One region of the Solidesulfovibrio sp. DCME genome, then DNA from elsewhere that is predicted to be linked to it. Evidence: predicted binding sites of a transcription regulator. Region 1 holds the regulator's gene; each other region holds the start of a gene.
What was found. The regulator sigma-54, encoded in region 1, starts transcription at its own class of promoters, with help from an activator protein. The targets are predictions, from matches to a motif close to CTGGCACGGNNNNTGCTT.

Region 1 (9,502 bases):
TATGCCAAGCAGCTCAAGGACGCGGGCCAAAACATCCTCGACGTCGTCAACCTGGACATGATCGCCTACAGCACCCAGTCCAGCCCCATTCAAAACCTCCATACCCGGATCCAGCAAAACCCCGGCTATGCGGCGGATCTGGCCATAGCCAACCTGTTCGTCAATGTCGTCAACAACTACGGGCTGTCGACAAGCCTGGTCCCGGTCATCATCAGCGACAGCAACGACGAGGGAGATCAATACAGCTTCTGGGACAACAGTTTTCCATCCATCATGGTCATCGAGGACGACAACAATTTCAACCCGAACTATCATTGCCGTGTGAACATGGACGACCTCCAGTACTTGAACATGGCCTACGAGACGGCCCAGACCAAGGCGTCCCTCGGCACGGTCGCCCACCTGGCCGGCCTGGTCACCATCCCGGCTGCCCTACCCAGCACCTCCCTTCTGTTGCTGCAATGAGGCCTCGTGCCGCGCCCCCGAAAATGTCAGGCAATAAACAGGCGAACCACCGCTTTTTCCTTCAACACCATCGCCTCTTGTCGGGACGCGGCACCAGGCAGCACGGGCTCAGGCTGACGCCCATGCCCGGCGGGCATGAAAAAAGGGAGCGGCCCGCAAGCCGCTCCCCTCTCTGACGCTCTGGCGCGAACGAACTAGGCGAAGGCTTTCTCGAAGGGCGGCACGACCTGCTTTTTGCGGGACAGCACGCCGTCGAGCCACACGGAATCGCCCTTGACCTCGACGCCGAAGGCCTTGGTCACGTAGCTGGGGTCGTCGGAGACGATCAGCATCTCGGAACCTTCCTTCATGATGTCGGTGAGAAGCAGGAACACGCTGTGGCGGCCTTCAGCCTTGACCTTCTTGCACTCGGCCAGCAGATCGGCCTTGACCGGCTCGAGGATCGACAGGTCCACCACTTCCAGCTGGCCGATGCCGACCTTCTTGCCGCTCATGTCGAAATCCTTGTAGTCGCGGAAGACCAGGTCCTTGGCCGGGGTGCCGCCCACGGCGGACTTGACCTTGAACATCTCCACGCCCAGGGACATGTAGTCGGTGACACCGGCGATGGCGGCCAGGGCCTCGACCGCGGCCTTGTCCTCGGGGGTGCAGGTCGGCGACTTGAACATGACGGTGTCGGACAGGATGGCGCACAGCATGATGCCGGCCATGGGCTTGGTGATCTCGACCTTGGCGCAGTCGTACATCATCTTGACCACGGTGCAGGAGCAGCCCACGGGCTTGACCAGGATGTCCAGGGGATTGGGGGTGGTCACGTCGCCGAGCTTGTGGTGGTCGTAGATGCCGATGATCTCGGCCTTGGACAGGTTGTCCAGGCTCTGGGCCAGATCGGAGTGGTCGACCAGGATGATCTTCTTGTCGGTGGCGTCGGTGACGATCTCCGGAGCGGCCACGCCGAACTTCTCGAGCACAAAGGCGCTTTCGGGGTTGAGCGGGCCCTGGGCGGCGGGCTTGGCATCCAGGCCCTTCTTGCTCATCAGATCGGCGACGGAAATGGCGGCGGCGACGGAATCGGTGTCCGGATTTTTGTGACCAACGACATACACGGCCATAGTAATGTCCTCCTGGTGGTTTTTCCGAAACCCTGACGGGTTGGCTGCCTCATAACGAAACTTGTGAAGAATATCCCAAAAGGCAAACCTTGCCAAGTCAAATTCCAGCGACGGCCGCTCCTTTTTTTGGCGGCGGCCTGTCCCGGGCGGCCCACCCGGCCTACGGTTCTGGGGATGCGGCCCGCCCCGGCCGGCCCGGCCGGGCTACAGCAGAAACCACAGCATGGTCAGCCCCATGCCCCCGGCCAGCACCATGTAGGCCGGCCGGTAGCGCAGGGACAACACCCCGCCCAGGCTGCCGAGGATCCACAGCTGGCTCCAACTGGCCCCGGACGAGGACAGGTAGGGCCAGACCTTGGGCAAGACCACGTAATACAGCGCCACCAGGCCAGCCAGGGCCACGCTGAAGGCCATGCCGTTTAAGATGACCATGTCGTAAAAGGCCCGGCGGATCAGCCGGCCCGGTGAAAACGGGGCCTTGGTCCGCTCCCTGGCCGCCGTGTAGCGCGACAGCACGATGTTCTCCACCACCCGCTGCACCCCTTCCAGGGCGGCGAAAAGGCGGCCGAGCAGGGCCGTGGTGGCGGCCACGAACAGCGCCTCGGCCGGGGAGGTCAGCTGGAAGACATGCATCAGGGACAGGCCGGCCAGGGTGGCGGCGGCGGCGTTGGGTGGAATGTGCGTGCCGGCCGGAATGCCGTCGAGCCAGAACAGCTCGTAGAACAGGCACAGCTTGAGGGTCAGGTCAAGGTCGCCGTAGACGGCCGCCCAGGCGAAGCCGATGACCAGCGGCCGCTCCAGCAGGGCGGCGTTGACGAAGAAGCGGAAGGACGAAAACAGGACAAAAAAAAAGCGACGCCAAAAACGTGCAGCAGGATGTCGGCCTGATGGGTCATGCTTCGGTTCTCGCTTCAAGCAAATCGTTGCCGCGCCGCCGGCGCGGGGCCGCCCTTGCCGGGTGGGGCCAAAGACCTACACGGAGCGCAACTGCTGCGGATCGCTCGGTACGCAACGGTAATCGAGCCGCACGCCCCTGTCGCGTAAAAAATCCAGGCAGGACTCGTCTTCCTTGGACAGGGCCACGTGGGGGCAGACCTGCTTCTTGCCCGGGGCGTAATGCAGGTTGCCGAGGTTCAAGTTGCCAAAGCCGAAGCCCTGTTCGTAGGCCGCCCGGGCGTCGCGGCAACTGGCAAAAAGGATCAGGGCGTCCTCGGCCTCCAGGGGGTTTCGGGCCAAAAAGGGCATGAGCTCGGCCACGGGCAGAAATTCGATGCGCACCCCGGCCGGAATGGCCAGGGACATGATCTCCTGGCGCAGGGCATCGGCGGACAGCGCGTCGTTGACGACCAGGATGGCCCGGGCGTTGGTAAACGGCAGCCAGGTCTCGATGATCTGGCCATGCACGAGCCGGTTGTCCACCCGCACGAACGCCATGGCCTAGCCCTCGGCCACCTTTTTGCGCAGCACCTCGCCGGCCACCACGATGCCCTGGCAACCGGCCTGCTTGGCCTCCACGGCCAGGGCCTGCAGGGGCCGCGTGCGCGAGCCCAGGATCTTGATGAGCATGGGCAGGTTGACGCCCGTGAGCACTTCCAGGTGGCCGGTGCCCAAAAGGGACAGGCTCAGGTTGGTGGGGGTGCCGCCGAACATGTCGGTCAAAACGAGCACGCCCGCCCCCTGCTCGGTTTCCTTGATGGCGGCCTTGAGGGTCACAAGGGTCGCGTCCACCGGGTGGGTCATGTCCACGCTGACCGAGCGGCAGCCCTGTTGCGGCCCGAGGATGAATTCCGCCGCCCGCAGCAGCCACGTTCCGTATTCGGTGTGGGTGACCACGACCACGCCCACCGGCGCGCTCGACTGGGTTTGCCCGTTCATGCAGCCTCGCTCGCGGCTTTTATGGCCCAGGGCTGAAGGTGAGGCCGTCACGGCGGCGTCGCGCCAGGCGCCAACCGTCGGCAAGGCCAGCCGGCCCGCGACGCCTACACGGCACCGCCGGCCAGCGGCTTCCAAACACATGCCGCCGGCGAAACCGCTGGCGGCCGTCCGGCAGGGGCGCGGCCCCGCGCGTCAACCGCGCTCGATATGCCGGTGCTCGAGGGAAATACTGTAGCCAGCCTTGGACAAGGTGTCAAAGATCGACTCGGCCACGGCCACGGATCGGTGCCGCCCGCCCGTGCAGCCAAAGGCGATGGTCAGCCGGTAGCGCCCTTCCTTGGCGTACAGGGGCAGGAGGTAGCGCAAAAAATCCGTCAGGCGCGCGAGGAACTCCAGGCCCGGCTCCCGGGCCAGCACGTAGTCCCGCACGGGTGCGTCCTTGCCGGTCTGCTCGCGCAGCTCCTTGTCGAAATAGGGATTGGGCAGGAAGCGCAGGTCGAAGACCATGTCCGCCTCGGACGGCGGGCCGTACTTGAAGCCGAAGCTCATGACATGGACCTTGAGGCTGCCCTGGGACGGGCGGATGGAGGCCCACTTCTCCTGGAGCTTGCGGCGCAGGTCGTGGATGGAGAAATGGGTGGTGTCGAGCACCATGTCGGCGGCGTCGCGAAGCGGAGTCATGCGCTCGCGCTCGGCCAGCACGGCCTGCTCCAGGCCCATGGCGGCGCTTTCCAGGGGATGGGGCCGGCGGGTGGTGGCGTAGCGCCGGATGATCTCCTGGGTGTCGGCCTCGAAAAAGAGGATCTGCAGGGCGACGTCCTTGACCTTGATCTGGGCCAGGGTGATGCCCCAGTCCCGGTCGAGGTCGGCCTGGCGCACGTCCATGCCCAGGGCCAAGCCCTTGTAGCGCTGGCCGCCCTTCTCGTCGAACAGCCCGATGAGCTTGGGCACGAGGCTCACCGGCAGCCCGTCCACGCAGAAAAAGCCGAGGTCCTCGAAGACACGCAGGCCCGTGCTTTTCCCGGAACCCGACAGGCCGGTCAATATGACGATCTTCATGTCCCCGGATGTCGCGTCCATGGCGGCCAAGCCCTCCGGCCGGCGCGGTGTGGCCGGCATCCCAAACGTTCCCGAAAGCGGGAAAACAAGTAACCGCTCCCCGGCCGGCCGGCGTGACGCCGGCGTGACCGGGAAGCGGCGATACGGTTTCGGGTCAGGCCGCGGCGGTCAGCACCCGCCACAAGGCCGCGTCGTCCTCGGCGGCCAGGAAGGCCCGCCGGAACGACTCGTCGGACAAAAGCCTGGAGATGTGGGCCAGGATGCGCAAATGCAGGCCCGCCACGTGCTCCGGGGCCAGGACGAGAAAGAAGATGCGGCAGGGCTTGAAGTCCAGCGCATCGAAGTTCACGCCCTTGAGGCTTCGGCCGACGACGATGACGATTTGCTGGAGGCTCTCCATCTTGCCGTGGGGAATGGCCACGCCGTCGCCGATGCCCGTGGTGCCGAGGCTTTCCCGGTCCAGCAGGACCTGGCGGGCCTTGGCGGCGTCGAAATCCGGCCAATGGCCCGAAAGCGGCGCGACCAGTTCGGCCAGCACGTCGGCCTTGGACTCGGCGGCAAGCTCCCCGATGACGAAATCGGGCTGGAGATAGTCCTCAAGCTTCATTTACGCGCCCGTTCCGGGATCGATGAGGCCGAAGTCGCCGTTGCGCATACGGTAGATGACATTGGGCCGTTCGGTTTCGGAGTTGATGAAGACCAGGAACTCGAGCTTCAGGCTGGTCAGCTGTTCGGCCGCCTCTTCCACGGCCATGGGCTTGGGCTCGTAGGCGTCGGTCTGGACGATGGTCGGCGTGCGGCCGCCCTTGGCGTCTTCGCTGATGCTGATGACCTGGGTCTGCACGGTTTCCGCGGCCTGGCGGCGGCGGTCCTTCTGCTTTTCCCGGAACTTCTTGGCTTGCGCCTCGACCTTGTCCAGGATCATGTCGATGGTGGAGTACATGTCTTCCGAGGCTTCGTGGGCGGAGATGTGCATGTTGTCGGCCAGGAAGATGACGTCGGCCATCTGCCGGGTCTTTTCCACGGCCAGGTTGACTTGCAGCTCCGAGGCGTCGGTGGCGACGGTATATTTGGCGAGCTTGTCGAAGCGTTTGCGGGCATAGTCCCGCAGATGGTCCGACGGTTCGAAATTCTTGAAATTAAAGGTGATGTTCATGGGATCCTCCGGGGCTGCGTGGTATTGGGCCGGTTGCCCGGCCCGAAGCATCAGAAAACTTCCTTGCGTTTGGACGAGGACTCGATGCCCATGGCCGTGCGGTACTTGGCCACCGTGCGGCGGGCGATGTTGATTTGCAGTTCGTCCTTGAGCATGTCGGCGATGGCCTCGTCGCTTATGGGGCGTTTGGCGTTTTCGCCGGAGATGATGCGCTTGATCATGGCCTTGACCGATTCCGAGCCCACGGTGCCGCCGTCGTCGAGGTCAAGGGAGCTGTTGAAGAAGAACTTCAGCTCGAAGATGCCGTGGGGCGTGGCCACGTACTTGTTCGAGGTGATGCGGCTGACCGTGGATTCGTGCATGCTGATGTCGTCGGCCACGTCCTTTAAAATCAGCGGCCGCAGGCGGGTCACGCCGTGCTCGAAAAAATCCCGCTGGAACTTGACGATGCTTTCCAGCACCTTGTACAGCGTGCGCTGGCGCTGGTACAGGCTTTTCATGAGCCACATGGCCGAGCGCATCTTGTCCTGCAGGTAGTCCTTGTCCTTGTCCGCCTTGGAGCCAAGCCCGTCCATGTAGGCCATGTTGACGTTGAGCCGCGGCACGCCGTCCTCGTTTAAGAGGATGACGAAGTCGTCGCCGTATTTGTAGACGAAGGCGTCGGGGCTGACGTAGATGGGGTCGCTGGAGCCGTAGCTGGCCCCGGGCATGGGATTGAGCGTCTGGATAAGCTCAAGATATTCCTTGAGTTTTTCCATAGTCAGGCGAAATTTCTTGGCCAAGGGCTTGTAGCGCTTCTTTTCCAGGTCTTCCAGGTGGTCGCGCACCAGTTCGATGAGGATGGGGTCGTCCCAGCCGTAGACCTCGATTTGCGTCAGCAGGCATTCGCTGGGCGTGCGGGCGGCCACGCCCACCGGGTCGAAGCGCTGGATGCGGTGGAGCACGCCCTCCACTTCCGCGACGCCGGCGCCCGCCATCTGGGCCAGCTCCTCCAGCGAGGCCCGCAGGTAGCCCGAGGAATTGAGGCTGCCGATGATGGTCTCGCCGATCTCCAGTTCCTTGTCCGTGAAATTGGACAGCCGCATCTGCCAGCTCATGTGGCCTTCCAGGGACGGCTTGGAGGCGAGCCTAGCGTCGAAGGACATGCCCTCCTCGGGCAGTTCGGTTTCCCGGGCCAGGGACTGGCGGCTGGTGCTGGCGAAATCGCCGATGTAGTCCTCCCATTCGGCGTTTTTGAGCAGTTCCTTTTCCATGGCCGCGTCGCTGGAATCGCCCGAGGGTCCGAGGTTTTCCTCGGCCATGGTCCGTTCCGGCTGCCGGTCCTCCTCCACGGATTCCTCCAGGAGGGGATTTTCCAGAAGCTCCTGCTGCACGCTTTCCAGGAGCTCCAGCCGGGAAAGCTGCAGGAGCTTGATGGCTTGCTGCAGTTGGGGAGTCATGACCAACTGCTGCGAAAGTTTGAGCTGCTGTCGCAGTTCGAGCGCCATTGCTACCGCCGTGCGTGCTTGTGGTTGAGTTCGTCGCAAACGCGGGGGCCGGCCGAGGCCCGCCCCCGCACAACAAAAAGCATGCCACAATCGAAGGGTTGTGGCAATCCGCCAGATTGTCCGTTGCCGTGGAAACCAATCCGGGCCGAGGCCGTTTCGGGAAAAACCGTCCCCTAGCCTTTGGCCCGTTTGGCCGCCGCCACGAATTCACGGAAAAGCGGGTGCGGGCGCATGGGGCTGCTCTTGAATTCCGGGTGGAACTGGCAGCCCAGAAACCAGGGGTGGCCGGGCAGTTCGACCATTTCCACCAGTTCGCCGTCGGGCGACAGGCCGCTTAAGACCATGTCCGCCGCCTCGAAACGCTCGGCATAGGCCTTGTTGAACTCGTAGCGGTGGCGGTGGCGCTCGGAGATCTCGCCGGCGCCGTAGGCCCGGGCCGCCTGGGTCTCGGGTTTGACCATGCAGGGGTAGGCCCCCAGGCGCATGGTGCCGCCCTTGTCGCAGGTCGGGTCGCGGCGTTCGAGCTTCTGGGTGCGGAAGTCGAACCACTCGCGCATGAGGTAGATGACCGGATGGGGCGTGGTCAGGTCGAATTCCTCGGAATTGGCGCCGGTAAGCCCCAGGACGTTGCGGGCGTACTCGATGACGGCGCACTGCATGCCCAGGCAAATGCCGAAGAAGGGAATGCCGCCGGTGCGGGCGTATTCGATGGCCGCGATCTTGCCTTCCACCCCGCGCGAGCCGAAACCGCCCGGCACCAGGATGCCGTCGATGCCGGCAAAGGTGGCGGCGGCGCACTCCCGCGTGACCTCCTCGGAATTGACGTAGACGAAGCGGATGGCCACGCCGCAGATGCCGCCGGCGTGGACCAGGGCCTCGTGCAGGCTCTTGTAGGCCTCCTTGAGGTCCACGTACTTGCCGACGATGGCGATGGACACCGTGCCGGCCGGGTGCTCCAGGCGATGGAGCATGGCGCGCCAGGCCTCGAGGTCGGCGTTTTTCGCCGGCAGGCGCAACAAGATGGCGATTTTCTGGTCCACGCCCTCGTTGTAGAGCTTCAGCGGCACCTCGTAGATGTTGCCCACATCCACGGCCGTGAACACGGCGTCGGCGTCGACGTCGCAAAAAAGCGCGATCTTTTCCTTGAGGTCCCGCGTGAGCTCGATCTCGCTGCGGCAGATGATGATGTCGGGCTGGATGCCGATGGAGCGCAATTCCTTGACGCTGTGCTGGGTGGGCTTGGTTTTGACCTCGCCGGCCACGCGCAGGTAGGGCACGAGCGTGAGGTGGATGTAGAGGACGTTTTCCTTGCCGAGGTCCATGCGCAACTGGCGGATGGCCTCCAGGAACGGCTGGCCCTCGATGTCGCCCACCGTGCCGCCGATCTCGATGATGGCCACGTCCTCGTCGCCGGCCACGCCCAGAATCGCCCGCTTGATCTCGTCGGTGATGTGCGGGATCACCTGCACCGTGCCGCCGAGGTAGTCGCCCCGGCGCTCCTTCTGGATGACGCTGAAATAAACCCGGCCCGAGGTGTAGTTGTTGTTCTGGCTCATGGGCACGCCGAGGAAGCGCTCGTAGTGCCCGAGGTCCAGGTCGGTTTCGGCCCCGTCGTCGGTGACGTAGACCTCGCCGTGCTGAAAGGGGTTCATGGTGCCGGGGTCGACGTTGATGTAGGGGTCGAGTTTCTGGATGGTGACCTTGAGTCCCCGGGCCTGGAGCAAGGCACCGATGGACGCGGCGGCCAGCCCTTTGCCCAGGGAGGACAGCACGCCTCCCGTGACGAAAATATACTTGGTCTTCATGATGCCGCCGTCCTTGCGAAAAAAAAGGTTCATGCCGCGCCGGCGGCCCCGGCGGCCACCGCTTGCGCGTGTCGGAGGCCCGTGGCGCGCCTTGGTTGACGCGGCCCGGGCGGCCCCTTATGTTCAGCCGCGCAAACTATGCCTTCGGGCGCAATTTTTCAAGGAACCCCCGGGAGGATTTCCCCTATGGCCCAGGTGCGCACCCTCGTGATCACCGGTTACGGCACCAACTGCGAAGTGGAATCGGCCCACGCCGCCAGGCAAGCCGGCTCGGACGTCACGGACATCGTTTATTTTTCCGATATCGTGGCCGGCCGGTCGCGCATCGACGCCTACAACTTTCTCATCTTCCCGGGCGGCTTCCTCGACGGCGACGACCTGGGCGCCGGGCAGGCCGCGGCCATACGCTGGAAGCACGCGGCCACCGAAGCCGGCGAGGCCCTGCTCGACCAGCTCAAGGCCTTTTTCCAGGCCGGGGGCCTCATCCTCGGTATCTGCAACGGCTTCCAGCTCCTGGTCAAGCTCGGGCTGTTGCCGGCCCTG
Region 2 (9,502 bases), 1.5 Mb from region 1:
TCCGACAGGTCCTGGGAAAGAAGCGTCACCATGCCCGTGTCGTGGGGACGCGGCGAGACCTCGGAAAAAAGCACCCGGTCGCCCTTGATGAACAGTTCCACCCCGAAAATACCGCGCCCGCCCAGGGCGCCGGTGACGGCTTCGGCCATGCGCCTGGCCTCGGCCAGGGCGGCTTCGCTCATGGGATGGGGCTGCCAGGACTCGCGGTAGTCGCCCTTTTCCTGGCGGTGGCCGATGGGGGCGCAGAAGGTCGTGCCGCCGGCGTGGCGTACGGTTAACAGCGTGATCTCGTAGTCGAAATCCACAAATCCTTCCACGATGACCCGCCCGGCTCCGGCCCGTCCGGCCGTCTGGGCGTAGTCCCAGGCCGCCTCGGCCTCGGCCGCGTCGCGGGCCAGGCTTTGCCCCTTGCCCGACGAGGACATGACCGGCTTGACCACGCAGGGAAAGCCCGCGGCGTCGCAGGCGGCCAGGAATTCCTCTTTGGTGTCGGCGAAGCGGTAGGGCGAGGTGGCCAGGCCCAGTTCCTCGGCGGCCAGGCGGCGGATGCCCTCGCGGTCCATGGTGAGCCTGGCGGCCCGGGCCGTGGGCACCACGGTGTAGCCTTCCTTTTCCAGGGCCAGCAGTTCCTCGGTGGCGATGGCCTCGATCTCCGGCACGATGTAATCCGGCTTTTCGGCTTCGATGATGCGGCGAAGGGCGGCGGCGTCGAGCATGCTGACCACGTGGGAGCGGTGGGCGACCTGCATGGCCGGCGCGTTGGGGTAACGGTCCACGGCCACGACCTCGACGCCCAGGCGCTGGGCCTCGATGGCCACTTCCTTGCCGAGTTCGCCGCAGCCCAGCAGCAGCAGTTTGGTCGCGGAAACGGTCAGCGGCGTGCCGATGGTGGTCATGGAAGCCTCCTGGGTGCGGGTGAGGGAAGGAAACCTACAAGGACACGGCCCCAAGGACAAGCCTTTTGGCGCCGGGCCACGGGGCCGCGCCGCGGTCGGCGAGGGCCGTGGCTTCGGGGCGATTCGGGCGTGAAGGCCTTGTGGCGCCGTGGGCTGGCCGTGCATCGCGCGGTATTTGCCAAAAGCACGACATGTGGTTAACACTCGATATGGGCAGATAGAGGGTATTCCCGCGTCAAACAGACGCAAATTACCTGTCTTGCCGACCAGAAAACCCGCCTGGCGGCTTCGTTGTGCAACCGTGTTTCCTGCATGGGAAAGTCGTATGCCTACCCCGCCTCCGTTGGCCAGAATCGCCCTTGCGCGCATTGCCTTGCGATTGTGCATCGTGGCCTTTCTCGTCACCGGCATCGGCTTCTGGTACGCCTACGCGGCCTATCGGGATGCCTCGCTTGCAAATATGGAGCGCAACATCAGCCTGCGCCTGGAACGGGAAAACCAGCTGTTCCGCCTGGCCGAGGACAACCTGCTGCTGTTGCGCGACCGCTACGTCAAGGCCCTGGCCGCCCCCCCGCCGAGTGACCTGGACGCACGGTTCGCCGCGCGCTTCGAGCGCAAGCCCGACGGCACCATCCGCCACCTCCTCCCCGGGCACGACACGCACCTGCTGGCCGGCGGCTATGTGTCGCGCAACGTGCCCGTCACTGCGGCGGTCAAGCACAGGCTCCTGGTACAACAGGACATGGCCACGCAGTATGGCCTGGCCTGGGAGCCGCGCTTCGTCAACACGTACATTGCCTCCCTCGACGGCGTGTTCGCCACGTTTTTGCCCGATACCGACTGGGCTGCGGTCGCGCCGCCGGAAATCGAAAAGGTGATTCGCGACTACCCCTGGGTTCGCGTGGCCACGCCCGAGGCCGACCCGAAGCGCCGGCCCGCCTGGACGGCGGTCTACCTGGACGAAGTGGCCAAAAAGGCCGGGGCCGCCGAATACTATTACATCACCTGCACCGTCCCCATCGACGAGGGGGGCCGTTTCGCCCACTACGCCGGCCTGGACCTCAGCCTGCACGACATCATCGCCCACAACGAGGACGCCGTCGTCCCGGGGGCCTGGAACCTGATTTTTACCAGCAAGGGGCAGCTTATCGCCCACCCCGGCCTCACCGAGGCCATCCTGGCCCACGACGGGGATTTTCAATTGCTGCGGGACGGCGACGACACCCTGCGGCGGATCTGGCGGCTGGTCGGCGGGTTGCCGGCCGGCTCGGCCGTGATTTACGACCAGGCCGGCGGCCAATACCTGGGCTACGGCTTTTTGCCGCATACGGGCTGGTATTTCGTCACGGTGCTGCCCGAAAAGGCCGTCACCGGCGTGGCCTGGCAGGTAGCCCAGGTGCTGCTGGCCTTGGGCGGCTGCTCGCTTGGGCTGGAGTTGGCGCTGTTTCGGATGGTGTTGCGCCGGCAGGTGGAAAAGCCCCTGGGCACGCTGGTTGCGGCCAGCGGCCGGCTGGCCGGCGGCGACTGGAGCGCGCGCCTGCCCCCACAACGCAGCCTGGAACTGGACAAGGTTGCCCAGGCCTTCAACGCCATGGCCGAGGCGCTTTCCCTGCGCGACGGCATCATCCGCAACCATGCCAGCGAGCAGGAAGCCCTGGTGGAGGAACGCACCGCCGAATTGCGGGCGGTTTTCGATTCCGGCCCGGTGCCCATGCTGCGCATCCTGGGCGAGCGCATCGCGGACGCCAACAAGGCCAGCGAACAGATGTTTGGCCACGGCCTGGGCGAGTTGACCTCCCTGTCCCTGGCCGACCTGCTGCCGCGGGCACCCGGCACCGGGCAGCCCGATGCGGCCCTGCTCGAAACGCTGCGCCTCGACGGCGTGCGCCGCCTGGAGACACCCATGCGCCGGGCCGACGGTTCGACGTTTTGGGGGCTCGTCTCCACGGCCCATGTGGACCGGCACCGCCCTGGGCTGGGCTACGTCCTTTTGTGCGAGGACATCTCCGACCGCCTGGCCAAGGAGGAGGAGAGCTTTCACAAGGCCACCCACGATGCCCTGACCGGCCTGCCCAACCGGCTGCTCCTGGAAGATCACCTGGCCCAGGCCTTGGCCAGTGCGGCCCGGAATCAATCCCTGGTCGGGCTGCTTTTCATCGACCTGGACCGGTTCAAGGCCGTCAACGACCGCAAGGGCCACGAGGCCGGTGACGCCGTGCTGCGGGAATGCGCCCGGCGGCTGCGTGCCTGCCTGCGGGTCAGCGACGTGGTGGCCCGGTGGGGCGGGGACGAGTTCGTGGTGTTGCTTGTCGCGTTGCAGGAGCGCAACCAGGCCATGGAAGCGGCTTCCCGGGTCATCCGGGCCCTGCGCGAGGCATTCGTCTGGGACGATGGCGAAGCCTCCATCGGGGCCAGTGTCGGCATCGCCATCGCCCCGGCCCATGGCGGCACGCCCGAGGGCCTCATCCGCAGCGCCGACATGGCCATGTACCGGGCCAAGATGGCCGGCGGCGGGCGTTGGGTGGTCAGCGACGGCTGGCGGGAGGACGTGCGGGGCGGTTGCGACTGAGGTGGGCCGGCCGGCGAAGCAAACACTGTGGCGCCGCCGCGTCGGGGACGGGGCGGCCGGCCGCCGGGACTGGCCGGGGCGGCGTCAGGGCGCGGCCGGGGCCGTGTCCAGGGCCTGGGCCTCGGCGTGGACCTGGAAGTCCTTGAGGCGCAGGCTCTCCAGGTTGCCGCCCGGGTACATGGGCCGGCGCGAGGCGCACACAAGGACGAAGCGCAGGCGAAAAAGCCGGTAGGGCGTTTGGCGCTCCACCGCGAAGCTGGCATCGCCTTCGCCGAGCGGTTTGTCGAGCCCGAAACCCTCACGCCAGGGCTCGTCGTCGAAGGCGTAGTCCACGGACAGGCGGTTGCCCGGGGCGGTGACGGAAAATCCCAGGTACACGGTCAGGCGCTGGGGCACGGGCGCGGTGTTGGCAAAGGCGAAGGTCGCCTGGCCGGGGGTGTCGTTTTGGGTGGCGATGAGCCCCCCACCCCAGAGCGGCAGGCTGGCGACGTTTTCCAGGGACTGGGCCGCGACGTAGGGCTCGGGCGGATAGAAGCGCACCAGCCGCTTGGCCGGCAGCGGCCCCAGGGGCAGCACCGGCCGGCGGGGCAAATCGAAGTAATAGACCCGGGTGCCGAGCACCTCGGCCACGGCCGAGGCTTCGCCCATGTGGGCCAAAAACGTGGCCTCGTCGGTGGCGAGATGGCCGTAGCCCCCGGCGGCGACGAAAAAAAGCCCGACCTTGGCGTCCCCGGCCTCGAGGCGCGGCCGGGCCAGGCGCCCGCCGTCCGGGTCGGTTTGGGCGGCGTACCAGTTGACGGCGTTGGCCAGGCCCTGGTCCGAAAACACCACGCAGTCATGGGGATCCATGGTCCGGGTGAGCAGTTGGGCCAGGGATTTGTACGGCCCGGTGTGGCTGCCCACGGCATAGAAGCGTTCGTGGAGGAACAGCGGATAGGGCGCGGCCAGGGCCAGGCACAGCAGGCCCGCCACCAGGGGCCGGGGGCAGCCGGCCGAAAGGAGCACGGGCAGGCCGTTGCCGGCCAGGATCAGCGCGGCCGGCAGCAGCACCGTCAGATGCCAGGGATTGAAATAGGTGGTGAAGCGCGCGGCCAGCAACGCGGCCATGGGCAGCAGGGCGAAGCCGGCCAGCAGCAGGCTGGTTTCCTTGCTTTGCCGCCACAGCCGGACCGCGCCGACGACGGTCAGGGCCGTGACGGTCAGCCGGGCCACGAGGTTGGGCAGGTACCAGAACGTTTCGCCCAGGCGCGTCGAGGTCATGGCCGCCATGGCGGCCAGGGTCTTGCGGGCGCCGGAGGCGTCCACATTGGCCCCGAGCGCGCCGAAAAGAAATGGCAGGCTGGCCCCGGCGGCCAGGGCGGCGCCCAGGGAAAAGAGAACCAGCCGCCACAGGTTGGCCCGGCTGCGCGTCGTCGCCGCCAGGCACAGCAGCATGGCCCCCTCGGCGCCGATGACCAGCAGGGCCGTGAAATGGAGCAGGGCCAGGGCCAGGTTGGCCGCCCACAGGCAGGCCATGGCCCGCCAGGTGCCGCCCCGCAGCAGGCTGGCGAAGGCCCACAGGGAGACGAGCGACAGGTCGAAGACCAGTGTATAGGGCCGCACCTGGCGGGAGAGCAGCAACAGCAGCGGGTTGACCGCGGCGAGCACGGCCGCGAACAGGCCGGCTTCCCGGGACAGGATCGCGGTGCCGGCCAGGTAGAGCAAGGGAATGGCGGCGATGCCGGCCAGGGCGGCCGGCAGGCGCAAGGCCCAGTCGGCCTGGCTTGCGGCCATGACGGCCTTGATAAGGAAATAGAAAAGCGGCGGATGGATGTCCTGGCCAAGCGCCCGTTCCACGATGGTGGCCAGGGGCAGCCGGGCGGTCATGGGTACGAGCACCTCGTCCCACCACATGGAGGGCAGGCCCAGATCGGTCAGCCGCAGCCAGGCGGCAATGGCCGTGATGCAACACAGGGCCAGCAGGTCGCCGGGGCGGATGTTGCGCCCGCATGGGGGACCCCAGGCGGATGGGGCGGCGGCAGCGGGCCGGGCGTCATCGCCGCAAGGCGGGGGGGGCGCGGGAGGGTCGCGGCGAAAAACGTTCATGGCTGGCGCTTAGGCGCGGCTAGCGGTCGGCGCGGGAGCGGGTCGCCGTACGCGCGGCTCCCGCGCATCATGATCATGGTTGGTTTTCCTGGCGGCGCTGTTGGGCCATGACGGCCACCGGCCGCCCTGTCGCCGTCGCCCGGCGGTGCCCAGGCCGGCAACAGCCGCCACGATGCGACTTTTCAGTCGAAAAGTCCACGGAACTCCGTCGCCTGGGCCATGACGCTACGGTGTCATAGCCCCCTCGCCCCCGGCCGGCTACAGGTCGAGCACGTGCTGTTGCAGCACGAAGCAGGTGAAGGAGCCGGTGAAGACGGCCTTATCGCCCCGGCGCACCGTGACGGACACGCGGCGTTTCTTGCCGGCGTCTTCGTCCTGGACCGCTTCGGCTTCCAGGGTTTCGCCCACGGCCGTGGGCGCGGTGAAGCGGACTTCGGCCGCGCCGAGGACCACCAGTGGGTCGTTGACGGCCAGCATGGCGGCATAGTCGGCCAGGCCGAAGACGAATCCGCCGTGGACGAGGCCACGGTCGTCTACGGCCATGGCCGGGCCGAGGGTCAGGCGCACCACGGCGCGCCCCGGGGCGAGGGCAACGGGGGTGCCGCACAGGGACGGGGCGATGCGGGGGTGGGTGTTGGGCTCCTGCATGGGCGGACTCCTTTGGCCGAGCATGCCAAAAGGCGTTTACCGGGGCAAGGCGGCGGCCGGGAGCGGCGAGGCAACCAACGGCGAGGCGGCCACTGGCGAGGCGGCCACTGGCGAGGCGGCCAAAGGCGAGGGACGCCCCCGTTTCCGGAGGCGGCCCAGGCATGGTGCGCGAAATTCGCGGGATCGCGGCGGCCTTAGCTGCCGGTGCCGATCTGGCCGGCGAGGTTCGTGAAAAGAGTGCTCAGGTTCGAGCCCAGGGTGGTGACGGCGCCGATGATGACGGCGGCGATCAGTGCGGCCATGAGCCCGTATTCCACCGCGGTGGCCCCTTCCTCGTCCCGAATGAAGTTGGTGATGGTGCGCAGCATGGTCTTTCTCCCCTTGGAAATATGTGGATGGTCGTTACGCCCGTTGTCCGTTCCTGACCAGAGAGATAGCAGGGGGCGTGCCATGTCGTGCTGGCAGTGTAATATCTTGAAATAAATTGATGTATGTTCCTTTTGTCGCGGGGCGCTCGACGAATCGTGGAATCGGGGCGCGGTGTTCCCGTATTCATGGAACCCGTGCCGCCGGCCAGGGGCTGCGCCGGTCAATACGACGCCGTGGCGGTGGAGCCGGCGGCCGCACCGGGCAATGCGACGCCATGGCAGCCTGGCCGGCGGCCGTGCCGGGCAATGCGACGCCGTGGCCGCCCGGAGCAACGGCCAGAAGCGAGGGCCGCCCCCGTTTCCGGAGGCGGCCCAGGCATGGTGCGCGAAATTCGCGGGATCGCGGCGGCCTTAGCTGCCGGTGCCGATCTGGCCGGCGAGGTTCGTGAAAAGAGTGCTCAGGTTCGAACCCAGGGTGGTGACGGCGCCGATGATGACGGCGGCGATGAGCGCGGCCATGAGCCCGTATTCCACCGCGGTGGCCCCTTCCTCGTCACGAACGAAATTGGTGATGGTGCGCAGCATGGTCTTTCTCCCCTTGGAAATATGTGGATGGTCGTTACGTCCGTTGTCCGTTCCTGACCTGGGAGATAGCAGGTGGCGTGCCAAGGCATGTGTTCAGATTAACACGCTGAAATAAAAAGATATATATCCGGAGAAGAACGAAGCGTTCGCCAAATCGTGGAACAGGGGGGCGGCGTTCCTGGTTTTATGGAACCCTGCGTCCGGGCAGCCGGGCGAGCCGGTCGCAGAGGCCCACGAATCCCAGGGCAAGGCGCGCTTGCGAGGCCAGCCGCTGCCGTGACGCTTCGGGCGGCAGGCTGCGCCGTGACGCTTCGGGCAACGGCCAAAAGCGAGAGCCGCCCCCGTTTCCGGAGACGGCCCAGGCATGTTGCGCAAAATTCGCGGGATCGCCTCGGCCTTAGCTGCCGGTGCCGATCTGGCCGGCGAGGTTCGTGAAAAGGGTGCTCAGGTTCGAACCCAGGGTGGTGACGGCGCCGATGATGACGGCGGCGATGAGCGCGGCCATGAGTCCGTATTCCACCGCGGTGGCCCCTTCCTCGTCACGAACGAAATTGGTGATGGTGCGCAGCATGGTCTTTCTCCCCTTGGAAATATGTTGCTGGTCGTTGTGTCCGTTGTCCGGTCTTGACAAGGGAGAAAGCAGGCGGCGTGCCAAGGCGTGTTGTCGGCGCAATTCATTGAAATTGAAAGGGATGTTTTTTATGGACCGGGGGTCGCTCGACGAATCGTGGAACCGGGGCGCGGCGTTCCCGCCTTCGTGGAACCGCCTGCTTCAGGGCAACGGGGTAAGCCCGGCGCCCAGAAGGCCGAAGCGCTTGGCCGTGTCGCCGGCCGGGGCCAGGACCCGCAGGTCGAAGGCGGATTCCCCCGGCGGCAGGGTCAGTTCCAGGGAAATGGGCGTGGTCGCCCCCTGGGAAGCGATTTCCCGGGCAAGCCCCGGCCCGGTGAGAGCCAGTCGCACCGGGGACAGGGCGATGAGGGTCGCGAACAGCCGCGCCCCGACCGGGGCGGCCGTGCCGTTGACCAGCCGCAGTTGCCCGGCCTGGCCGGCCCAGGCGATGTCGCCGGTGATGGCCCGCTCGGGCGGGGTAAATCCCTGGCCGAAGCGCAGCAACACCGGGGACGGCGCGAAGGGGGTAATGGCCCGGGCCGGGACCAGGGCCAGGGAGTCGAAGGCGATGGGCTCGGCGGCGCCGCTGTCCAGAGTCGTTTCGGCCAGCCCCCGCCGGCCCACGGTATTGGCCGGGACCAGCCGCCACTGCTCCCCTTGTTGGTAGATCGCGTCGCAAAACCGGTTGCCGGCCTCGGCCACGATGGCCACCGAGGCGGCAAAAAGGGTCGGCGCATCCGGCGCCGGGGCGTAGGGGTCGGCGTTTGGCGGGCCAAGGCGCGTGACGCGGGCGAGCGCCAGGGCCGTGGCCGGGTCGGTCGGCCCGGACAGGCGGCGCAGGGCGAAGACCGGCCTGTCCCCGGGCAGGGCGGCGGGGGCGGTCGGGGCGACGGACAGCCGCTTGCCGGCAAAGTGGCCGAACCAGTCCTCCCAATAGCCTTCCCGGGTCTTTTCCTCGTTTACGGCCGTAAACAGGTCCGGGGCGACGAGGAGCGCGCCGTCCGGCACGGCGGCGAAGGCCGGGCTGGCCACGGCCAGGGCGGCCTCGCGCCAGCGGGCGCCGGCGGCCACCTTGCTGGCCCCGACCGAGGCGTTGACCGAGGCCGTCACCAGGCCGAGGCCCGCGACCAGCACGGCCGCCACCCCGGCCGCCAGCCGCCTGGCCCCCGGACGGCCGGTCAGCCGGGCCGCGCCCCACAGGCACAACCCGGCCAAACCCACGGCCACGGCATAGCCGGAAAAACTCGAGGTCACGTACCAGGCGACCCCCGAGGCCGCCGGCCCCTGGTACTTGGGCGACAGGGCGATGAGCAGGTTGGGGCAGACCACGGCGTACAGCGCCATGCACGCGGGCAAAAGCCGCCAGCGCATCGGCTCCAGGGATTCGCGGGCCAGCACCCGGTAGGTCAGCCCCCCGGCGAGCAAGGCCAGGGCGAGCCAGGCCGGGGACAGGCGCGGCCACTGGCCGTCAAGGGCCGCGAGGTACTGGCCCAGGTCCAGCACCAGATGGGTGGTGATCACGGGGAAGCGGTTGATGCTGTTGCAGTTTAAGGGAAACGAGCCCAGGGGCAGGGCGGAAAAGCTGTAGGCGGCCACGGTTTGCGCCAGGCGCAGCGGGCTCGACAGGTCCAGGGCGTTGCCGGCGTACTGGGTCGGGTGCAGGGCGCGGTAGGCCAGGCTCAGGGCGAGAAAGGCGCCGAAGCCGACCGAGGCGGCGGCCATGGTGGCCAGGCGCCGGCGG
Region 3 (9,502 bases), 160 kb from region 1:
AGACCATGGCCGGCCAGGTCGGGGTGCGGGCCGGCCGCTACGCCCGCATTTCCATTGTCGACACCGGCCCGGGCATCCCGGCCGACATCCTGGACAAGATCTTCGATCCGTTTTTCACCACCAAGCAGAAGGGCGAGGGCACGGGCCTGGGGCTGGCCGTGGTGCGCGGCATCGTCAAGAACCACCGTGGCGCCGTGCGGGTGGCCAGCCTTCCCGGGATGTCCACGGGCTTCGACGTCTTTTTGCCCCTGCTCGGCCAGGCCGAGGCGGCGCCGCCGCCCCAGGACGCCGCCGCCAACCGCGGCCGCGACCGCATCCTGTTCGTGGAGGACGACGAGGACCAGCTTTTGACCATTCCCCGCGTCCTGGCCCAGCTCGGCCACGAGGTCACGGCCTACGGCGGCGCCGCCCCGGCCCTGGCCCGCCTGGCCCTCGATGCCGGCGCCTTCGACGTGTGCATCACCGACTACGACATGCCCGACATAAACGGCCTGGAACTGGCCCGCCGCATCGCCGCCCTGGCCCCCCGGCTCCCGGTCATCCTCGTCTCCGGGCGCCTGGGCGACATCGAGGACCGGGAACTGGCCGGCAACATCAAAAAGATCGTGCTCAAGCCCTACAACCAGGCGATCATCTCCGCGGCCATCCGCGAAGTGCTCGACGCCAAGCCCCAAACCAAGGCCGCATGAAATCCGTCTGCATCATCGACGACGACCCCGAGGTTCGCGACACCATCGAAAGCCTGGCCCGCCGCATGCGCCTGACCAGCGACGCCGCCGGCAACCTGACCGCCGGCCTGGAGCTGCTTTCCCGCGAGAGCTTCGACGTGGTGTTTCTGGACGTGCGCCTGCCCGACGGCAACGGCCTGGCCGCCCTGCCCGAGATCAAGCGCCTGCCCGATGCCCCGGAGGTCATCATCCTGACCGGCATGGGCGACCCGGACGGCGCGGAGCTGGCCATCCAGGAGGGCGTGTGGGACTACCTGGTCAAGCCCTCGCCCATCAAGCAGATGATGCTGACCCTCCAGCGCGCCCTGCGCTACCGCGAGGAGCGGCGCTGCGACAAGGCGCCGGTGTCGCTGTCCCTGGCCGGCTGCGTGACGGCCAGCCCCCGCATGCAGCCCTGCCTGGACCAGGTGGCCCATGCTGCCTGGTCCAGCGCCGCCGTGCTGGTCACGGGCGAGACCGGCACGGGCAAGGAGCTTTTCTCCCGGCTCATCCACGCCAACAGTTCCCGGGCCAAGGCGCCGTTTGTCACCGTGGACTGCGCCTCCTTGACCGAGACCCTGGTCGAGAGCACGCTTTTCGGCCACAAGAAAGGCGCCTTCACCGGGGCCGACGCCGACCGCGTCGGCCTGGTGCAGCTGGCCGACGGCGGCACGCTGTTCCTCGACGAGGTGGGCGAGATGCCCATGTCGCTGCAAAAGACGTTTTTGCGGGTGCTCCACGAAAAGACCTTCCGGCCGGTCGGGGCCGTGGCCGAGGCCAAGAGCGATTTCCGCCTCATTGCCGCCACCAACCGCGACCTGGAAGCCCAGGTGGAAGCCGGCCAGTTTCGGCGCGACCTCTATTTTCGCCTCAAAACCATCGAGCTGCGCCTGCCGCCCCTGCGCGACCGGCCCGAGGACGTAAAACCCCTGACGCTGTCCGTGGTCGACGCCCTGTGTTCGCAGTACGCCTTGCCGCCCAAGGGCTTTGACGCGGAATTTTTGAGCGTGCTCGAGGCCTACGACTGGCCGGGCAACGTGCGCGAGCTGCGAAACGTCCTCGAGCGGGCCTTTCTGGCCGCCGGCCGGGAAAAGACGCTCTACAGCATGCACCTGCCCCGGGACCTGCGCATCAAGGTGGCCAAGTCCAGCCTGGAACGCGGCCAGCAGCTTTCCGAGCGGCCGGCGGCCGCCGGGCCGGAGCGGGTCGAGCTCGCCGGGGCGCCCATTGGCCGGCGCACGCTCAAGGACTACAAGGAAGCCATGGAGCGCCGCTACCTCGAAGGCCTTCTGGCCGAGCACGGCCGCGACGTGGCGGCCATGGTCGACATCTCGGGCCTGTCGCGGTCGCATTTTTACGCGCTGCTGAAAAAGAACAATTTAGCGATTCCCGACTGATCCAGCCGAGGAAGTCCGCACTTCCGGACGCGTTTCGCGTCCCCTTCCCGACGGACTTTGCGTCTTTTTGGACAATCCAAATTTCCGCCTTTTCCCCGTGCCATTATGCCCGGCTTGTGGCATGAGGAGCCAGGAATCCCACTTCCGGCCATTGACGCGGGGCAGGCTGTCTGGTTTTCCGGACACAGCAAGGCTGTCTGAAAAAACGGATTGGGGCGAAATCGCGGAATTGCTTTACGAACCCTTAAATTTCGCGGTATTAGCTCTTCCGTTGACATCCGAAAAATCGGATGCCCTTCCCGTGCCCGGGCCAGGAAAGGGGTCACCTGTTCGTCAACTCATCGAAGTCTTTCTGCCTTTTTACAAGTGGCACGAGGATTGCCTAAAGAGGAAGCGTCGACCCCGGCCTTCCTCTGTTCGGTCGAACGACAACTTTTAAGGAGACGTGAGCATGGCCAAGAAGATGAAAAGCATGGACGGCAATACCGCCACCACGCACATCGCCTACGCGTTAAGCGATACGGCGGCGATCTACCCCATTACCCCCTCGTCCACCATGGGCGAGATCGCGGACGAATGGGCGGCCAAAGGCCTGAAAAACATCTTCGGCCAGACCGTAACCATCCGCGAAATGCAGTCCGAGGCCGGTGCGGCCGGCGCCGTCCACGGGTCGCTCGCCGCAGGCGCCCTGACCACCACCTTCACCGCCTCCCAGGGCCTGCTGCTCATGATCCCCAACATGTTCAAGATCGCCGGCGAACTCCTGCCGGCCGTCTTCCACGTGTCGGCCCGGGCTGTCGCCACCCACGCCCTGTCCATCTTCGGCGACCACTCCGACGTCATGGCCGCCCGCTCCGCCGGTTTCGCCCAGATCGCCTCGGCCTCGGTCCAGGAGTGCATGGACCTGGCCCTGGTCGCCCACCTGTCGGCCATCGAGGGCAGCGTCCCCTTCGTCCACTTCTTCGACGGCTTCCGCACCTCCCACGAGATCCAGAAAATCGAAGTCATCGACTACGAGGACATCAAGGGGCTGGTCAATTTCGAGAAGATCGCCGCCTTCCGGGCCAAGGCCATGAACCCCGAACACCCGGACATGCGCGGCACCGCCCAGAACCCGGACATCTTCTTCCAGGGCCGCGAGCGGGCCAACCCCTACTACCAGGTCCTGCCCGGCATCGTCTCGGCCATGATGGACAAGGTCGGCGCCCTGACCGGCCGGCCCTACAAGCTCTTCGACTACGTGGGCGCCCCCGACGCCGACCGTGTGGTCGTGTCCATGGGCTCCTCCTGCGAAACCGTGGAGGAAGTGGTCAACTACTTAAATGCCAAGGGCGAGAAGGTCGGCCTGGTCAAGGTCCGCCTGTTTAGGCCCTTCGCCCCGGATGCCCTGTTCAAGGTCCTGCCGGCCTCGGCCGAAGTGGTCACCGTGCTCGACCGCACCAAGGAACCCGGCAGCCTCGGCGATCCGCTCTACGAGGACGTCTGCGCGGCCTTCATCGAGCGCGGCGGCGCCATTCCCAAGCTCATGAGCGGCCGCTATGGCCTGGGGTCCAAGGAATTCCGCCCCGGCATGGCCAAGGCCATCTTCGACAACATGGCCGCGGGCAGCCCCAAGCGCCACTTCGTGGTCGGCATCGACGACGACGTCTCCGGCTCCTCCCTGCCCATGGGCGGCCCGCTGCCCACGGTCCCCGAGGGCACCGTGCAGTGCAAGTTCTGGGGCTTCGGCTCCGACGGCACCGTCGGCGCCAACAAGTCGGCGATTAAAATCATCGGCGACAACACCGACCTCTACGCCCAGGGCTACTTCGCCTACGACTCCAAGAAATCCGGCGGCATCACCGTCTCCCACCTGCGCTTCGGCAAAAAGCCCATCCAGTCCACGTACCTGGTCGACGCGGCCGACTACATCGCCTGCCACAAGCCGAGCTACGTGCACACCTACGACATCCTGGAAGGGATCAAGGACGGCGGCACCTTCGTGCTCAACTCGTCCTGGAACACCGCCGAGGAACTCCAAGCCAACCTGCCCGGGCACATGCTGCGCACCATCGCCGCCAAAAAGCTCAAGGTCTACAACATCGACGCCGTGGCCATCGGTGCCAAGACCGGCCTTGGTGCCCGCATCAACATGGTCATGCAGACGGCCTTTTTCAAGCTGGCCGGCGTGCTGCCCATCGAAGAGGCCATCAGCCTGCTCAAGGACTCCATCAGGAAGACCTACGGCAACAAGGGCGAGAAGATCGTCAAGATGAACGTCGACGCCGTGGACCTGGCCATGGAAGGCCTGGTCGAGATCGCGGTCCCGGCCTCCTGGGCCGCCGCCGCCGACGCCCCGGCCGCCACCCCCGACGAGCCCGAATACTTCAACAAGGTCATCCGGCCCATCCTGGCCCAGAAGGGCGACGAACAGCCGGTGTCGGCCTTCGCCGAGAACGGCTCCTTCCCGGCCGCCACCTCGCGCTACGAAAAGCGCGGCGTGGCCATCAACATCCCCCACTGGATCAAGGAAAACTGCATCCAGTGCAACCAGTGCTCCTACGTCTGCCCCCACGCCACCATCCGGCCGTTTTTGGCCGACGAGGCCGAGATGGCCGGCGCGCCGGCCGGCTACGACACCCTGCCGGCCACAGGCAAGGAGCTCAAGGGCCTGGCCTACCGCATGCAGGTCTTCCCCATGGACTGCATGGGCTGCGGCTCCTGCGCCGACGTCTGCCCGGCCAAGCAGAAGGCGCTCGTGATGAAGCCCCTCGAGGAGGAAGTGACGACCCAGGCGGCCAACTACGACTTCGCCATGACGCTTGCCAACAAGGCCTCCCTGGTCAAGCGCGAGAACCTCAAGGGCAGCCAGTTCCACCAGCCCCTGCTCGAGTTCTCGGGCGCCTGCGCCGGTTGCGGCGAGACCCCGTACGTCAAGCTGCTCACCCAGCTTTTCGGCGAACGCATGATGGTGGCCAACGCCACGGGTTGCTCCTCGATTTGGGGCGGCTCGGCGCCGACCTCGCCTTACGCCGTTAACGCCGACGGTTACGGCCCGGCCTGGAACAACTCGCTGTTCGAGGACGCGGCCGAGTTCGGCTTCGGCTACAACATGGCGCTGATGCAGCGCCGCGACAAGCTGGCCGACAAGGTGTCCGAGGCCCTTGGCGGCGCGGTGCCCGACGCACTGCGCGCCGCCCTGTCCGGCTGGCTGGCGAGCAAGGACGACGCGGCCGGCTCGCGCCTCTACGGCGACCAGCTCAAGGCCCTGCTCGACAAGAACGATCCGGCCCAGGCCGCCATTGCCGCCGACGCCGACATCTTCACCAAGAAGTCCGTGTGGATCTTCGGCGGCGACGGCTGGGCCTACGACATCGGTTTCGGCGGCCTCGACCACGTCATCGCCTCGGGCGAGGACGTCAACATCCTGGTCATGGACACCGAGGTCTACTCCAACACCGGCGGCCAGGCCTCCAAGGCCACGCCGCTGGGCGCCATCGCCAAGTTCGCCGCGGCCGGCAAGGTCACGGGCAAGAAGGACCTGGGCCGCATGGCCATGACCTACGGCTACGTCTACGTGGCGAGCGTCGCCATGGGCGCGGACAAGAACCAGACCCTCAAGGCCTTCCTTGAGGCCGAGGCCCACAAGGGCCCGTCCATCGTCATCGCCTACGCCCCCTGCATCAACCAGGGCATCCGCAAGGGCATGGGCAAGTCCATGGAAGAGGCGAAACTCGCCGTGGAAACCGGCTACTGGCCGCTGTACCGGTACAACCCGGACCTCAAGGCCAAGGGCGTAAATCCGCTGACCATCGACTCCAAGGCCCCGGCCGGCGACTTCCAGGGCTTCCTGTCCGGCGAAGTGCGCTACGCCGCCCTGGAGAAGATGCACCCCGACATGTCCAAGCGCTATCGCACGGAAATGGAGGCGGCCTACAAGGAACGCTACAAGGAGCTCGAGTACCTGGCCGCCATGCCGGTCGAAGGTGCCCCCGCCCCGGCCGGCGCGGCCGAGGCCGGCGAAGACCCGGCTTACTGCGCCACGGCCGAAACTGCCGAGCATGCCCGTCCCGGAAACGGCGAGCCCTGTGACGACGGCCGCGCCGGCAAATAAGTAAAAGCGAGAGCAGACACATGGATAACCACCTGTCCCAGAAGTTCGCGGAAATCGTCGGCAAGGAAAACGTCCTGGCCAGCGAGGTGGATCGCCACGCCTATTCCTACGACGCGGCCGTCCTGCCCCCCAAACTCCCGGCCCTGGCCGTGCGTCCCGAGACGCCCGAGGCTCTGGGACGGGTGGTGAAAACCTGCAACGAACTCGGCCTGCCGCTGACCGTGCGCGGCTCCGGCACCAACCTCTCCGGCGGCACCATCCCCTCCCCCGGGGGGGTGGTGGCCCTGACCGGGGCGCTGAGTAAGATCATCGAGATCAACGAAGCCGACATGTACGCCGTGGTGCAAACCGGCGTGATCACGGCCAAGTTCGCGGCCGAGGTGGCCAAGCGCGGCCTTTTTTATCCGCCCGACCCGGGCAGCCAGGCCGTGTCCACCATCGGCGGCAACGTGGCCGAAAACGCCGGCGGGCTGCGCGGCCTCAAGTACGGCGTCACCAAGGACTACGTCATGGGCTTAAGCCTCTACGACGTGGACGGCGAGCTGGTCAAAACCGGGTCGCGCACCGTCAAGTGCGTCACCGGCATGAACCTGCACGGCCTCATGGTCGGCTCCGAAGGCACGCTCGGGGTCTTCAACGAGATCATCCTCAAGCTCGTGCCGCCGCCCAAGGCCAGCAAGGCCATGATGGCCATCTTCGACGACCTGGGCAAAGCCTCGGAGACCGTGGCCGCCATCATCGCCGCCAAGATCGTGCCGGCGACGCTCGAGTACATGGACGATTTCACCATCAAGACCGTCGAGGACTTCGCCCATGCCGGGCTGCCCACCGACGCCAAGGCCCTGCTGCTCATCGAAGTGGACGGCCACCCGGCCCAGGTCGAGGACGAGGCGGCCGAGGTCGAGGCCATCTGCAAGCGCGTGGGCGCCACCCGCATCCAGGTGGCCAAGGACGCGGCCGAGCGCAACAAGGTCTGGGAAGCCCGCCGGGCCGCCCTGTCCGCCCTGGCCCGGGTGCGCCCGACCACGGTGCTGGAAGACGCCACCGTCCCCCGCTCCCGGATCCCGGCCATGGTCGGTGCCCTGGAGAAGATCGCGGCCAAGTACAAGCTCACCATCGGCACCTTCGGCCACGCCGGCGACGGCAACCTGCACCCGACCATCCTCACCGACAAGCGCGACCACGAGGAGTTCAAACGCGTGGAAGAGGCCATCGACGAGATCTTCGACGTGGCCCTGTCCCTTGGCGGCACGCTGTCCGGCGAGCACGGCATCGGCACCGCCAAGTCCAAATACATGGTCAAGGAAGTGGGCGCCGGTTCCCTCCTCTACGCCCGCAAGCTCAAAAAGGCCCTGGATCCCAAGGGTATCCTCAATCCCGGCAAGATCACGGGGGAGTAACATGAGCGAGATGCGCGAACTGGTCGGCCTGCTTAAGCAGATCGACGACCAGCTGGTGGCCTGCATGCGCTGCGGCATGTGCCAGGCCGTGTGTCCCCTCTACGGGGAGACGGGGCTCGAGGGCCACGTGGCCCGGGGCAAGATCGCCCTGCTCGAATGCCTGGCCGACGAGGTCATCAAGGACCCGGCCGGGGTCAAGGAACGCCTGGACGCCTGCCTTTTGTGCGGCTCCTGCCAGGCCAACTGCCCGAGCGGCGTCAAGGCCCTGGACATCTTCCTCAAGGCCCGGGCCTTCCTCACCGGCTATTACGGCCTGCCGCCGGTCAAGCGGGCGATCTTCCGGGGGCTGCTCAAAAACCCGAGGCTGTTCGACTCGGTCATGGCCGTCGCGGCCAAGTTCCAGGGGATCTTCACCCGGCCGGTCAACGACGCCATCGGCTCGTCCTGCGCCCGCGTGTTCTCGAACCTGCTGGAAGGGCGGCATTTCGCGCCACTGGCCGGCACGTCCCTGCACGCCTCGTCGGCCGAGCGCGACACCCCCCGCGGGCCGTCCGGCCTCAAGGTGGCCTTTTTCTACGGCTGCGTGGTGGACAAGATGTTCCCGCGCATCGGCCAGGCCATCCTCAAGGTCTGCGACCACCACGGCGTGGGTGTCTTCATGCCCCACGGCCAGGCCTGCTGCGGCATCCCGGCCCTGTCCTCGGGCGACCGCGACACCTTCGAGACCCTGGTCGCCGCCAACGTCAAGCTCTTTGCCGACCACGACTTCGACGTGCTGGTGACGCCCTGCGCCACCTGCACCTCGACCATCAAGAAGATATGGCCGCTGATGGCCGAAGGGCTGCCCGAGTCCACCCGGTTCAAGATCCGGGAGCTCGCGCCCAAGGTCAAGGACATCAGCGCCTTCCTGGTTCAGGACCTGAAAGTGACCGAAGGGCCCGCCGCCACGGGCGGCGACATCGCGGTCACCTACCACGACCCCTGCCACCTCAAAAAATCCCTGGGCATCTCCGCCGAGCCCAGGGCGCTCATCGCGGCCAACCCGCGCTACCGCCTCGTGGAGATGGACGGCGCGGATTCCTGCTGCGGATCCGGCGGAAGCTTCACCTTGCAGCACTACGACCTGTCCAAGCGCATTGGAAAGCGCAAGCGGGACAACATCGCGGCCACGGGGGCAACCGTTGTGGCCACGAGCTGCCCGGCCTGCATGCTGCAGATAGGGGACATGCTGTCCCAGGCCGGCGACAGGCTGGCCATCCGGCATCCGGTGGAGATCTACGCGGAGACACTGGCCGGCGAGTAAGCCCGGCCGCATCACAACTGGCGAGCGAGGTAGCCGAATGAGTTTTAAAGAGAATATCCAGGCGCTTTTCGCGCCGAAAACCGTAGCCGTCATCGGCGCCTCCGCAGCGCCGGGCAAGGTCGGCCATACGGTGGTGCACAACATGCTGGAGGCCGGGTACGCGGGAACCCTCATTCCCGTAAACCCCAAAGCCGACGAAATCCTGGGCCTGCCCGTGACCAAGCGCATCGAGGACCTGCCCGTGGGCCTCGACCTGGCCGTCATCGTCGTGCCCGTGGCCGCCGTCGTCCCCTCCATGGAAGCCCTGGCCGCCATCAAGGTCAAGGCCGCCATCATCATCACCGCCGGGTTCAAAGAGGTCGGCAAGGAAGGCTACGCCCTGGAGCAGAAGCTCATCGAGATCTGCACCCAGCACGAAATCGCCATGGTCGGCCCCAACTGCCTGGGGCTTATCAGCACCCAAGACCACAACAACGCCTCGTTCGCCGCCGGCTACCCCCAGGAAGGCTCCATCGCGTTTTTCTCCCAGTCCGGCGCCCTGTGCACCGCCATCCTCGACTGGGCGCTGGGCGAGAACGTGGGCTTTTCCAAGTTCATCTCCC

Region 2: the regulator sigma-54 is predicted to act here: its motif matches at 6,633-6,650, upstream of ACP59X_RS19465 (Flp family type IVb pilin).
Region 3: the regulator sigma-54 is predicted to act here: its motif matches at 2,471-2,488, upstream of nifJ (pyruvate:ferredoxin (flavodoxin) oxidoreductase).

Annotation. Positions count from the first base shown of each region.
Region 1 is NZ_CP188261.1:2,906,520-2,916,021, forward strand. Features, by position in the region: gene ACP59X_RS12775 (M28 family metallopeptidase) at 1-465, shown strand, start outside; gene ACP59X_RS12780 (manganese-dependent inorganic pyrophosphatase) at 660-1,577, opposite strand; gene ACP59X_RS12785 (PTS sugar transporter subunit IIC) at 1,782-2,492, opposite strand; gene ACP59X_RS12790 (PTS sugar transporter subunit IIB) at 2,550-3,011, opposite strand; gene ACP59X_RS12795 (PTS sugar transporter subunit IIA) at 3,015-3,452, opposite strand; gene rapZ (RNase adapter RapZ) at 3,645-4,532, opposite strand; gene ACP59X_RS12805 (PTS sugar transporter subunit IIA) at 4,666-5,118, opposite strand; gene hpf (ribosome hibernation-promoting factor, HPF/YfiA family) at 5,119-5,667, opposite strand; gene rpoN (RNA polymerase factor sigma-54) at 5,718-7,154, opposite strand; gene ACP59X_RS12820 (CTP synthase) at 7,328-8,959, opposite strand; gene ACP59X_RS12825 (phosphoribosylformylglycinamidine synthase subunit PurQ) at 9,146-9,502, shown strand, end outside.
Region 2 is NZ_CP188261.1:4,395,861-4,405,362, reverse strand. Features, by position in the region: gene purT (formate-dependent phosphoribosylglycinamide formyltransferase) at 1-896, opposite strand, end outside; gene ACP59X_RS19480 (diguanylate cyclase domain-containing protein) at 1,222-3,465, shown strand; gene ACP59X_RS19475 (glycosyltransferase family 39 protein) at 3,550-5,550, opposite strand; gene ACP59X_RS19470 (PaaI family thioesterase) at 5,809-6,198, opposite strand; gene ACP59X_RS19465 (Flp family type IVb pilin) at 6,393-6,566, opposite strand; gene ACP59X_RS19460 (Flp family type IVb pilin) at 6,978-7,151, opposite strand; gene ACP59X_RS19455 (Flp family type IVb pilin) at 7,549-7,722, opposite strand; gene ACP59X_RS19450 (hypothetical protein) at 7,924-9,502, opposite strand, start outside.
Region 3 is NZ_CP188261.1:2,741,583-2,751,084, reverse strand. Features, by position in the region: gene ACP59X_RS11930 (PAS domain S-box protein) at 1-689, shown strand, start outside; gene ACP59X_RS11925 (sigma-54-dependent transcriptional regulator) at 686-2,104, shown strand; gene nifJ (pyruvate:ferredoxin (flavodoxin) oxidoreductase) at 2,556-6,197, shown strand; gene ACP59X_RS11915 (FAD-binding oxidoreductase) at 6,218-7,597, shown strand; gene ACP59X_RS11910 ((Fe-S)-binding protein) at 7,599-8,900, shown strand; gene ACP59X_RS11905 (acetate--CoA ligase family protein) at 8,938-9,502, shown strand, end outside.